Regions from separate parts of the Streptomyces sp. WAC04114 genome, predicted to be linked through region 1. Evidence: riboswitches for the same ligand, from Rfam matches in the RefSeq annotation. Region 1 holds a riboswitch; each other region holds the start of a gene.
What was found. Region 1 has a riboswitch for cobalamin ahead of K4G64_RS29905 (ABC transporter substrate-binding protein). Riboswitches for the same ligand answer to the same signal wherever they lie in the genome.
Positions count from the first base shown of each region.

Region 1 (3,267 bases):
TGGCGCCGCCGCCCGCGCCGAGCACGACCACGAGGACCGCTCCGGTGGATGCGCCCGAGGACACCCCCAGCACGAAGGGGTCGGCCAGCGGGTTGCGCAGCAGGGATTGCATCACCGCCCCGCACACGGCGAGTCCGGCCCCGCACACGGCCGCGAGCAGGGTGCGCGGCAGCCGCAGCTGCCAGACGATCCCGTCCCTGATCGGCGTCAGCTCCGAACTGCCGAGGCCGAGATGGGCGGCCACGACGGACCACACGTCGCCGACGCCGATGTCGGCGGGACCGATGGTGATGGCCACGGCGAGGGAGGCGACGAGCGCGACGGTCCCGGCCGCGCCCAGCGCGAGTCCTGCCCGGCGCGGGGGCCCGGTCCCGGCGGCCGGCAGCCCCTGGGCGGTCACTTCACCAGCCCGAACCGGCGCAGCCCGGCCGCCACCTGCTCCACACCCTCGACGGTGCGGATGGTCGGGTTCATGGCCTGGCCGCTGAGCAGCACGTACCGCTTGTGCCGGACGGCGTCCATGTTCCTGGTGACGGGGTTGGACTCCAGGAAGGCGATCTTCTTCGCGGCGGACTCGGCGGTCTGGGACTTGCGGGTCAGGTCGCCGATGACGAGGACGTCGGGGTCGCGGTCGGCGACGGTCTCCCAGTTGACCTGTGGCCACTCCTCGTGCGTGTCGTCGAAGACGTTCTTCGCGCCGAGGGCCCGGGTGATGATGCCGGGCGCGCCGCAACAGCCCGCCAGGTAGGGCGACTCGGAGTTCGCGAACCAGTAGAGGAGGGTGACGTCGGAGGCGTCGATGCCGGCCGTGGCCTTCTTCATGCGCTGCTGGAGGGAGCCCACGAGGGCGTCGCCGCGCTTCCTCACCCCGAACACGGTCGCGAGGTCGCGCACTTCGCCGTAGACGGTGTCGATGTCCAGGGCCTTGTCGCGGGCGCCGTCGCCGCCGCCCGAGTTGTCCTTGCCGGCGCAGTCGGACGGGGAGACGTAGGTGGGGACGCCGAGCTTCTCGAACTGCTCGCGGGTGGCGACGCCGCCCTTGCCGAGGGTGGAGACGAAGGACGCGGCGACGAAGTCGGGCTCGGTGTCCAGGACGCGTTCGAAGGACGGGTTGTCGTCGGCGAGGCGCGGCACCTTCGCCTCGGCCTTCTCCAGCCCCTTCATCACGGGGTCGGTCCAGGTGGCCGTACCCGCGAGGCGGTCGGCCAGGCCCAGGGAGAGCAGGATCTCGGTGGTGCCCTGGTTGAGGGACACCGCGTGCCGCGGCGGGGCGGGGACGCGGACCTCGTGCCCGCAGTTGGTGAGGGTGACGGCGGCCTTGGCGTCGGTGGACGCGGTGCCGCCGCAGCCGGTCAGGAGCAGGGAGCCGGCCGCGAGCAGGGCGGCGGCACGGGCGGGTCGGGCGAGGGGCACGGGAACCAGTCCTCAGGCGTCGAGGGCTCATGCGCGGAGCCCGGTCGTACGGTGCTCCCCCGCCGCACGCGGCCGCGGGGGCCGCCAGCAGGTCTTCGGACTCGGGTTCACCCGGGATCGAGGCGCCTTCCCGGACGTCCGCGAGGGAGTCCAGTGGCCGAGGCCCCGCCCGTCCCCCTCACCGCTGCGCGTCAGTTCCGGATTCGCACCGGATTCCCTGACCCACGTACATGGGTTCGACTGGCCTCGGCAAGCTATCACGGAGGCCGGCCGGGGAATCACCGCACACCCGGCGCCGTTACACAAGGAACAGTTCGTCCACGACTTCCTTGGAGGCCGCCGGTGCACGGCGACGAGGCAACGGTCCGCAGGATCCTCACCGAGCTCGGCGACACCTGGGCCGTGGTGGGCCTGTCGTCGAACCAGCGGCGCGCGGCGTACGGCGTCGCCGCGGTGCTCCAGCGCTTCGGCAAGCGCGTGGTTCCGGTGCACCCGAAGGCGGAGACGGTGCACGGGGAGAAGGGCTACGCGAGCCTGGCGGACATCCCCTTCGACGTGGACGTCGTCGACGTGTTCGTGAACAGCGACCTCGCCGGGGCCGTCGCGGACGAGGCGGTCGCCAAGGGCGCGAAGGGCGTCTGGTTCCAGCTCGGCGTCATCGACGAGGCGGCGTACGACCGGGCCCGTGCGGCGGGCCTGGAGATGGTGATGGACCGCTGCCCGGCGATCGAGATCCCACGGCTGTCTCGTCACGACGTGCAGTAGCCCTGAGGGAGGCAGCCGTCCGCGGAGGTGACCGTCCACTGACAACGGCCTCCATAATGTGCGCATGACCCACCCCCTTCCGCCCGCCGACTCCGGTGCCCCGCACCGTTTTCCGGTCGTCGTCGTGGGCGCCGGTCCCGCGGGTCTGACCGTCGGCAACATCCTGCGGGCCGCGTCCGTGGACTGCCTGGTGCTGGAGACCGAGACCCGGGAGTTCGTCGAACAGCGGCCCCGGGCCGGGGTCATCGAGGAATGGGCCGTGCGGGGCCTGGAGAAGCGGGGCCTCGCCCGGAACCTGCTGGACCGCGCGGAGCCGCACACCGCGTGCGAGTTCCGCTTCGACGGGGAGCGGTACAGGTTTCCGTACGGCGAGCTGACGGGCAGCCACCACTTCGTCTACCCGCAGCCGTTGCTGGTGACGGACCTGGTGCGCGAGTACGCCGACGTCCGGGGCGGCGCGATCCGCTTCGGCGTCCGGGACGTACGCGTCCACGACGTCGACGGCGACCGGCCGTCGGTGTCGTACACCTGCCACGAGAGCGGCGAACTCCAGGTCGTGCACTGCGATTTCGTCGCGGGCTGCGACGGGGCGCGCGGGGTGAGCCGGGCCTCGCTCCCGACCGAGCGGGTCCGGATCGCGCGGCACGACTACGGCATCGGCTGGCTGGCCCTGCTCGCCGAGGCCCCGCCGTCCACCGACTGCGTGCTGTTCGGCTGCCACGGTCGCGGCTTCGCCGGCCAGATGCCCCGCAGCCCGGAGGTGACCCGCTACTACCTCCAGTGCCCGCCGGGCGACGACGTGGAGAACTGGCCGCACGAGCGTGTCTGGTCGGAGCTGCGGGAACGGCTCGGGGCGGCCGGTGCGCCGCCGCTGACCGAGGGCCGGCTGATCGAGAAGCGTGTGCTGGACATGCACGACTACGTGGTCGAGCCGATGGTGCACGGCCGGCTCTTCCTCGCGGGCGACGCGGCCCATCTGGTCGCCCCGATCGCCGCCAAGGGCATGAACCTCGCCCTGCACGACGCCTTCCTGCTCGGCGACGCCCTGGTCGCGCGGCTCACCACCGGTGACGGCGGCGGCCTCGACGG
Region 1 is NZ_JAIGQA010000152.1:16,238-19,504, reverse strand. Features, by position in the region: gene K4G64_RS29910 (iron chelate uptake ABC transporter family permease subunit) at 1-400, opposite strand, end outside; gene K4G64_RS29905 (ABC transporter substrate-binding protein) at 397-1,413, opposite strand; cobalamin riboswitch at 1,482-1,673, opposite strand; gene K4G64_RS29900 (CoA-binding protein) at 1,756-2,178, shown strand; gene K4G64_RS29895 (4-hydroxybenzoate 3-monooxygenase) at 2,243-3,267, shown strand, end outside.

Region 2 (3,267 bases), on a different contig from region 1:
CGGGACGGCTACCCACGCCGCCGTACCTGCCAGATCGCCGCCCCGCCCAGGACCACCACCACGGCGATGCCCGCGACCAGGCCCAGGGACGGGCCGTCGTCCGACGGGGCCTTCTGCTCCGCGGCGGGCTTGTCGGGCTCCGGGGTCCGCTGCTGCGAGACCTGTTCGCCGCAGCCCTTCTCCGGGTAGCCCGCGATCGCGCACAGCAGGGCGTTGGTGTCGTAGCGCAGCGGCTTGGCCACCGCCGCCAGGGCCTCGGCCGTCGTCGCGTCGGGGGAGACCCGGGCGCAGGCCGTGCGCGCGGCGGGCGGGGTCTCGCCCTCGGGGGCGTCCGACGGGGTGCCGAAGTCGAGGACCAGGGCCACCCGCTTGCGGCCGTCCTGCGCGGGCGTCTTCGCGCAGATCGTCGCGAAATCGGCCTTGCCGCGCGGCCGGGCCGCGTTCGCGGAGTCCTCGCTCACCGCGAAGCGGAAGCCCTGGACGTCGCCGTCCGAGGGCCGGGCCAGGGACGGGCCCTGGGTGGCGTAGACCCAGTGACCGCCGTCGCGCTCCCAGAACGACCAGTACCGGTAGCCGGCGGCCTGGGCCTGGCCCGCTCCCGCGCACAGCAGGAGCGAGGCCAGGAGGAGGAGAAGGGCCCTGCGGATCACGGCTGCTGCTTCTTCTTGCGGCCGGTGAACAGGAAGCCGATACCGATGCCGGCGACGAGGCAGACGCCGACGTACCACCAGACGCCGAAGAAGTCCGAGCCGGAGTCCTCCTTCTTCTCGTCCGCGGCCTTGGTCTGCTCCGCCGTCTGCGGGGCCGGGCCCGTGGCGCCCAGCTGCTTCACGAGGTCCGCGCCACCGAAGTCGCGGGGGTTCGTGCCCGTCGCGTGGGCGGCGAAGATCAGCTGGGCGTAGGCGGCCGGACCGCTCTGCGCGGCCCATTCGGCGGAGTTCTTCTCCAGCCACCGCACGGACTTCTCCGCCTGCGCGGTGGCGCCCTGCGCGGCGAGCGCGACGACCGCGTCGGCGGTGTTGCCGTAGTCGGGCTGGGGCTCGGCACCGGCCAGTGCGGACATCAGGTGCCCGTTGTCCTTGGTCAGGGCGGCGGTGAGATAGCCCGCGCCGTTCGCCGCCGCCTGCTGAGGCGTCCCGGCCTTCTCGCAGGTCGTGTCGGACTTCTTGCCGGGCTCGACGACCATGCCCTTGCCCAGGGAGCCGAGCACACCGGCCGCCGTGGCGTCCGCGTTGGCGGCGAGCTCGCCCTTCTTGTCCGGCTGGAACGCGAAGGCGCCGTCGTCGTCCCCGCCGCAGGGCAGGGCGAGCTTCAGCAGCGCGTCGTAGGGAGACTTGCCGTCCTTGACGACCCGGTCCGGCTTCTCGCCCGCGGCGGCGAGCGCGCCCACGACGACCGACGTGGAGTTGGTGTCGCTGGCGCCGCCGGGCGAATAGCCCCAGCCGCCGTCCTTGTTCTGCACCGACTTCAGCCAGCCTATGGCCTTGCCGGTGACGTCGTCGTGCCCGCCGAGCGCGGTGAGGGCCTGCACGGCGGCGGACGTGGCGTTGGTGTCCAGCATGGTCTTGGCGTCGCACGCGGCGGTGGGGTCGGGACGGTACGCGGCGAAGGAGCCGTCCTCGCACTGCTGCCGCGCCAGCCACTCCACGGACTTCTCGGCGGGCTTCACACCCACGGTGTCCTGCGCGAGCAGCGCGAGCGACTGGCGCCAGACGCCGTCGTACTTCGGGTCCGTGCCGCCGTACAGGGCGGACGGGAACGCCTGGGAGGGCGACGGGGACGGGTCGGCGGCGGCCGGGGTGGCGGCGCCGATCACGGCGACGGCGGCCAGGACCGCGGCGCTGCGGCGGACGTTCATGATCGGCGGGTGCCTCTCCCTGTGGGGGAGCCGGGCAGCACGGGGCACCCCCCGGCGGCTCGGCTCCGTATACCTCGACGGTGCCGTGCACCGGCGGACTGCCGGGCACGTGAGCCGGTCACGAACCGTACGGAGCGATCCGGCTCACCGCCCGCGGCGGGCGGTTCACGGTTGCGGGTCAGCGCCGGAATTGCACCGGCTTTCCCCCGTACGGTGTGATGACGACCCGCTCACTGTACCCGCACGTAGGAATCGGGCCGAGGGGGCCGGGGCCCCGCGGTACAGGGCCGCCGGTCCGGCGACGAGGGCGACCGAGGTGGGGCCGTGGAACTCCCGGGTGCCGCGCAGGAGTTGATCCTCTTCGGGGTGTCGACCGGCTAACGTGGGGCTTCCTCGACCACACACTCAGGAGCGTCCATGACCGAGCAGGAGCCGTTCCCCAAGATCGACACCTCGGTGCCGCACTCGGCCCGGATCTGGAACTACTGGCTGGGCGGGAAGGACAACTACGAGGTCGACCGGGTGGCCGGTGACGCGTTCCGTGAGGTCTTCCCCGGGATCGAGACCGGTGCCCGTGCCGCCCGCTACTTCCTCGCCCGCGCCGTGCGCCACCTCGCCGCCGAAGAGGGCATCCGGCAGTTCCTGGACATCGGCACCGGCCTGCCCAATGTGGACAACACCCACCAGATCGCCCAGCGGGTGGCCCCGGAGAGCCGGATCGTCTACGTCGACAACGACCCGCTGGTGCTGGCCCACGCCCGCGCCCTGCTCACCAGCACGCCGGAGGGCGTCACCAACTACGTCGACGCCGACCTGCGCGACCCCGGCGCCATCGTCCGGGAGGCCGGGAAGACACTCGACTTCGACCAGCCCGTCGCCCTCATGCTGATGGGAATCCTGGGCCACATCGAGGACCACGACGAGGCCCGCTCCATCGTGCGACGCCTGGTGGACGCCCTGCCCCCCGGCAGCTACCTCGTGCAGTACGACTCCACCGACACCAGCGAGGAGTACGTCCGGGCCATCCAGCAGTACAACGACGGCGGCTCGATCCCGTACATCCTGCGCAGCCCCGAGCAGATCGCGCGCTACTTCGAGGGCCTGGAGCTGCTCGACCCGGGCGTGGCGTCCTGCTCGCGCTGGCGTCCCGACGCGGCGGCCCTGGGCCTGCCCGCGGAGGTGCACCAGTACGGCGGCGTCGCCCTCAAGCGCTGACCCTCAGGTCTCCTGAAGGACGCGGTGCAGGATGGTCGGAGTCTCGTCCGGCGACTCGGCTTCGACCACCAGCCGGTTCATGGCGTCCCAGTAGCACTCGATCTCGGCCGGCCGGTCGGGGTAGAGGGCGCCGGTGAGCTGCTCCAGGTAGACCACGTCGGGCAACTGCCCGCCGGGCAGCCGCAGAATGGTGA
Region 2 is NZ_JAIGQA010000191.1:70-3,336, forward strand. Features, by position in the region: gene K4G64_RS32985 (SCO2322 family protein) at 9-650, opposite strand; gene K4G64_RS32990 (prenyltransferase/squalene oxidase repeat-containing protein) at 647-1,858, opposite strand; cobalamin riboswitch at 1,976-2,105, opposite strand; gene K4G64_RS32995 (SAM-dependent methyltransferase) at 2,276-3,073, shown strand; gene K4G64_RS33000 (helix-turn-helix transcriptional regulator) at 3,077-3,267, opposite strand, start outside.
Region 2: it holds a riboswitch for cobalamin, as region 1 does, so the genes downstream of both, K4G64_RS32990 (prenyltransferase/squalene oxidase repeat-containing protein) here and K4G64_RS29905 (ABC transporter substrate-binding protein) in region 1, are expected to answer to the same signal.

Region 3 (3,267 bases), on a different contig from region 1:
AGCTCGTCGTCGAGGCCGTCATCGAGAACGCCGACGCCAAGACCGAGATCTTCGCCGCGCTCGACAAGATCGTCGAGGATCCGGAGGCGGTGCTCGCCACCAACACCTCCTCCCTGCCGATCATGCGGCTCGGCATGGCCACGAGCCGCGCGGACCGAGTGATCGGGCTGCACTTCTTCAACCCCGTACCCGTGCTGCCCCTGGTGGAGGTCGTGACCTCGCTGCACACCTCGGGCGCGACGACGGCCGCAGTGGAGGACTTCGCGACCCGGGCCCTCGGCAAGACGGTGATCCGTTCCCAGGACCGGGCGGGCTTCGTTGTCAACGCGCTCCTCGTCCCGTATCTGCTGTCGGCGATCCGGATGGCCGAGTCCGGCTTCGCCACCGCCACCGACATCGACACCGGCATGGAGCTCGGCTGCGCCCACCCCATGGGCCCGCTGAAACTCGCCGACCTCATCGGCCTCGACACCGTCGCCTCCATCGCCGAGTCCCTCTACGACGAGTTCAAGGAACCCCTCTACGCCCCTCCCCCGCTGCTCCAGCGGATGGTCGAGGCGGGGCTGCTGGGCCGCAAGACCGGCCGGGGCTTCCACACCTACGACCAGGGCTGAGGGCCTGGTACGACGCGGGCTGAGGGGCTCGCACCGCCGCAGGGGTGAGGGTCCCGCGCGGCGCGACTGGGAAGGGCGGGAAGCGCGAGTGCGGCGCTTCCCGCCCCTCGTCGTCGTTCCCGCCCTCCTCCTCCGACGTGCTCTGTGCCACTTCCAGATCCTGGACGGCTCCCCGCACCGAGGGACGACACCCCGTAGGGTGGCCGGAGCAGCTGGTTCGCCCCGTCCGCCAGACGGGGTGTCGCAAGAGGGAACCCGGTGGGAATCCGGGACTGCCCCGCAGCGGTGAGCGGGAACGACCGCCGTCATACGCACTGGGTCCGACGTACAGGGCCCGGGAAGCGACGGCCAGTAGGTGTCCTCCTCGGTGAACGACGAGGACGTGCCCGCGAGTCCGAAGACCTGCCAACTGCCCGTGCGCGGACCGTTCCGCGCACGGAGATCTCGGTGACCTCGAGGGCGGGTCGGCGTACATACCAGGCGGAGGACCGCGCTGTGCCGCGCGAGGTCGGATCCGTCCGGTTCGTCACCCCTTCGCGTCCTCGTCCCGTCTCCGGGATCTCAGGGAATCGTCTCGCGAAGGAGATCTCCGTGACCAGCAAGTCCGCGGCAGCACGGGCCACCGTGTACGGCTACCCCCGCCAGGGACAGAACCGGGAACTGAAGAAGGCGATCGAGGGCTACTGGAAGGGCCGCGTCACCGCCGACGCCCTCCGCTCCACCGCCGCCGACCTGCGCGCCGCCAACTGGCGGCAGCTCGCCGACGTCGGCATCCACGAGGTGCCGACCGGCGACTTCTCGTACTACGACCACGTTCTCGACACCACCGTCATGGTCGGCGCGATCCCCGAGCGCCACCGCGCCGCCGTCGAGGCCGACGCCCTGGACGGCTACTTCGCCATGGCTCGTGGCACCCAGGATGTCGCGCCGCTGGAGATGACCAAGTGGTTCGACACCAACTACCACTACCTCGTGCCCGAGTTGGGCCCGGACACGGTGTTCAAGGCCGACTCGACGAAGCGGGTCGCCGAGCTGAAGGAGGCCCTGGCGCTGGGCCTGACCGCCCGCCCGGTCCTGGTCGGCCCCGTCACCTACCTCCTCCTCGCCAAGCCCGCCCCCGGCGCCCCCGCGGACTTCGAACCGCTGACCCTCCTCGACCGCCTGCTGCCGGTGTACGCCGAGGTCCTCGCCGACCTGCGCGCGGCCGGCGCCGGGTGGGTCCAGCTGGACGAGCCCGCCTTCGTGCAGGACCGCACGCCTGCGGAACTGAACGCCGTCGAGCGCGCCTACCGCGACCTCGGGGCGCTGACCGACCGGCCGCAGCTGCTGGTCGCCTCGTACTTCGACCGGCTCGGCGAGGCGCTTCCCGTCCTGGCGAAGGCCCCCGTCGAGGGACTCGCCCTGGACTTCACCGAGGCGGCCGCGGCCAACCTCGACGCGCTCGCCGCCGTTGGCGGGCTGCCGGGCAAGCGCCTGGTCGCCGGTGTCGTCAACGGCCGCAACATCTGGATCAACGACCTGTCGAAGTCCCTCTCCACCCTCGGCACCCTGCTGGGCCTCGCCGACCGGGTGGACGTCGCCGCCTCCTGCTCCCTCCTCCACGTGCCCCTCGACACGGGCCTGGAACGGGACATCGAGCCGCAGATTCTGCGCTGGCTCGCCTTCGCCCGGCAGAAGACCGCCGAGATCGTCACCCTCGCGCGCGGCCTCGCCCAGGGCACCGACGCCATCACGGCCGAACTGGCCGCCAACCGCGCCGACCTGGCCTCCCGCACCGGCTCCCCGATCACCCGCGACCCGGCCGTCCGCAACAGCGCCGAGGCCGTCACGGACGCCGACACGCGCCGCTCCCAGCCGTACGGCGAACGCGCCGCGGCCCAGCGCTCCCATCTCGGCCTCCCGCTGCTGCCGACCACCACCATCGGGTCCTTCCCGCAGACCGGCGAACTGCGCGTCGCGCGGGCGGATCTGCGCGCCGGACGGATCGACACCGCCGGCTACGAGGAGCGCATCAAGGCGGAGATCCAGGAGGTCATCTCCTTCCAGGAGAAGACCGGCATCGACGTCCTCGTCCACGGCGAGCCCGAACGCAACGACATGGTCCAGTACTTCGCCGAACAGCTGACGGGGTACCTGGCCACGCAGCACGGCTGGGTCCAGTCGTACGGCACCCGTCACGTCCGCCCGCCGATCCTGGCCGGGGACATCTCCCGCCCCGAGCCGATGACGGTGCGCTGGACGTCGTACGCCCAGTCCCTCACCGACAAGCCGGTCAAGGGCATGCTCACCGGGCCGGTCACCATGCTCGCCTGGTCCTTCGTCCGCGACGACCAGCCCCTCGGCGAGACCGCCCGCCAGGTCGCCCTCGCCCTCCGCGACGAGGTGAACGACCTGGAAACGGCGGGCACATCGGTGATCCAGGTCGACGAGCCCGCACTGCGCGAGACCCTGCCGCTGCGCGCCGCGGATCACACCGGCTATCTGGCATGGGCGACGGAAGCCTTCCGGCTCACCACCGCCGGCGTCCGCCCGGACACCCAGATCCACACCCACATGTGCTACGCCGAGTTCGGCGACATCGTCCAGGCCATCGACGACCTCGACGCCGACGTCATCAGCCTGGAGGCAGCCCGCTCGCACATGCAGGTGGCCC
Region 3 is NZ_JAIGQA010000059.1:13,378-16,644, reverse strand. Features, by position in the region: gene K4G64_RS17765 (3-hydroxybutyryl-CoA dehydrogenase) at 1-614, shown strand, start outside; cobalamin riboswitch at 826-1,025, shown strand; gene metE (5-methyltetrahydropteroyltriglutamate--homocysteine S-methyltransferase) at 1,206-3,267, shown strand, end outside.
Region 3: it holds a riboswitch for cobalamin, as region 1 does, so the genes downstream of both, metE (5-methyltetrahydropteroyltriglutamate--homocysteine S-methyltransferase) here and K4G64_RS29905 (ABC transporter substrate-binding protein) in region 1, are expected to answer to the same signal.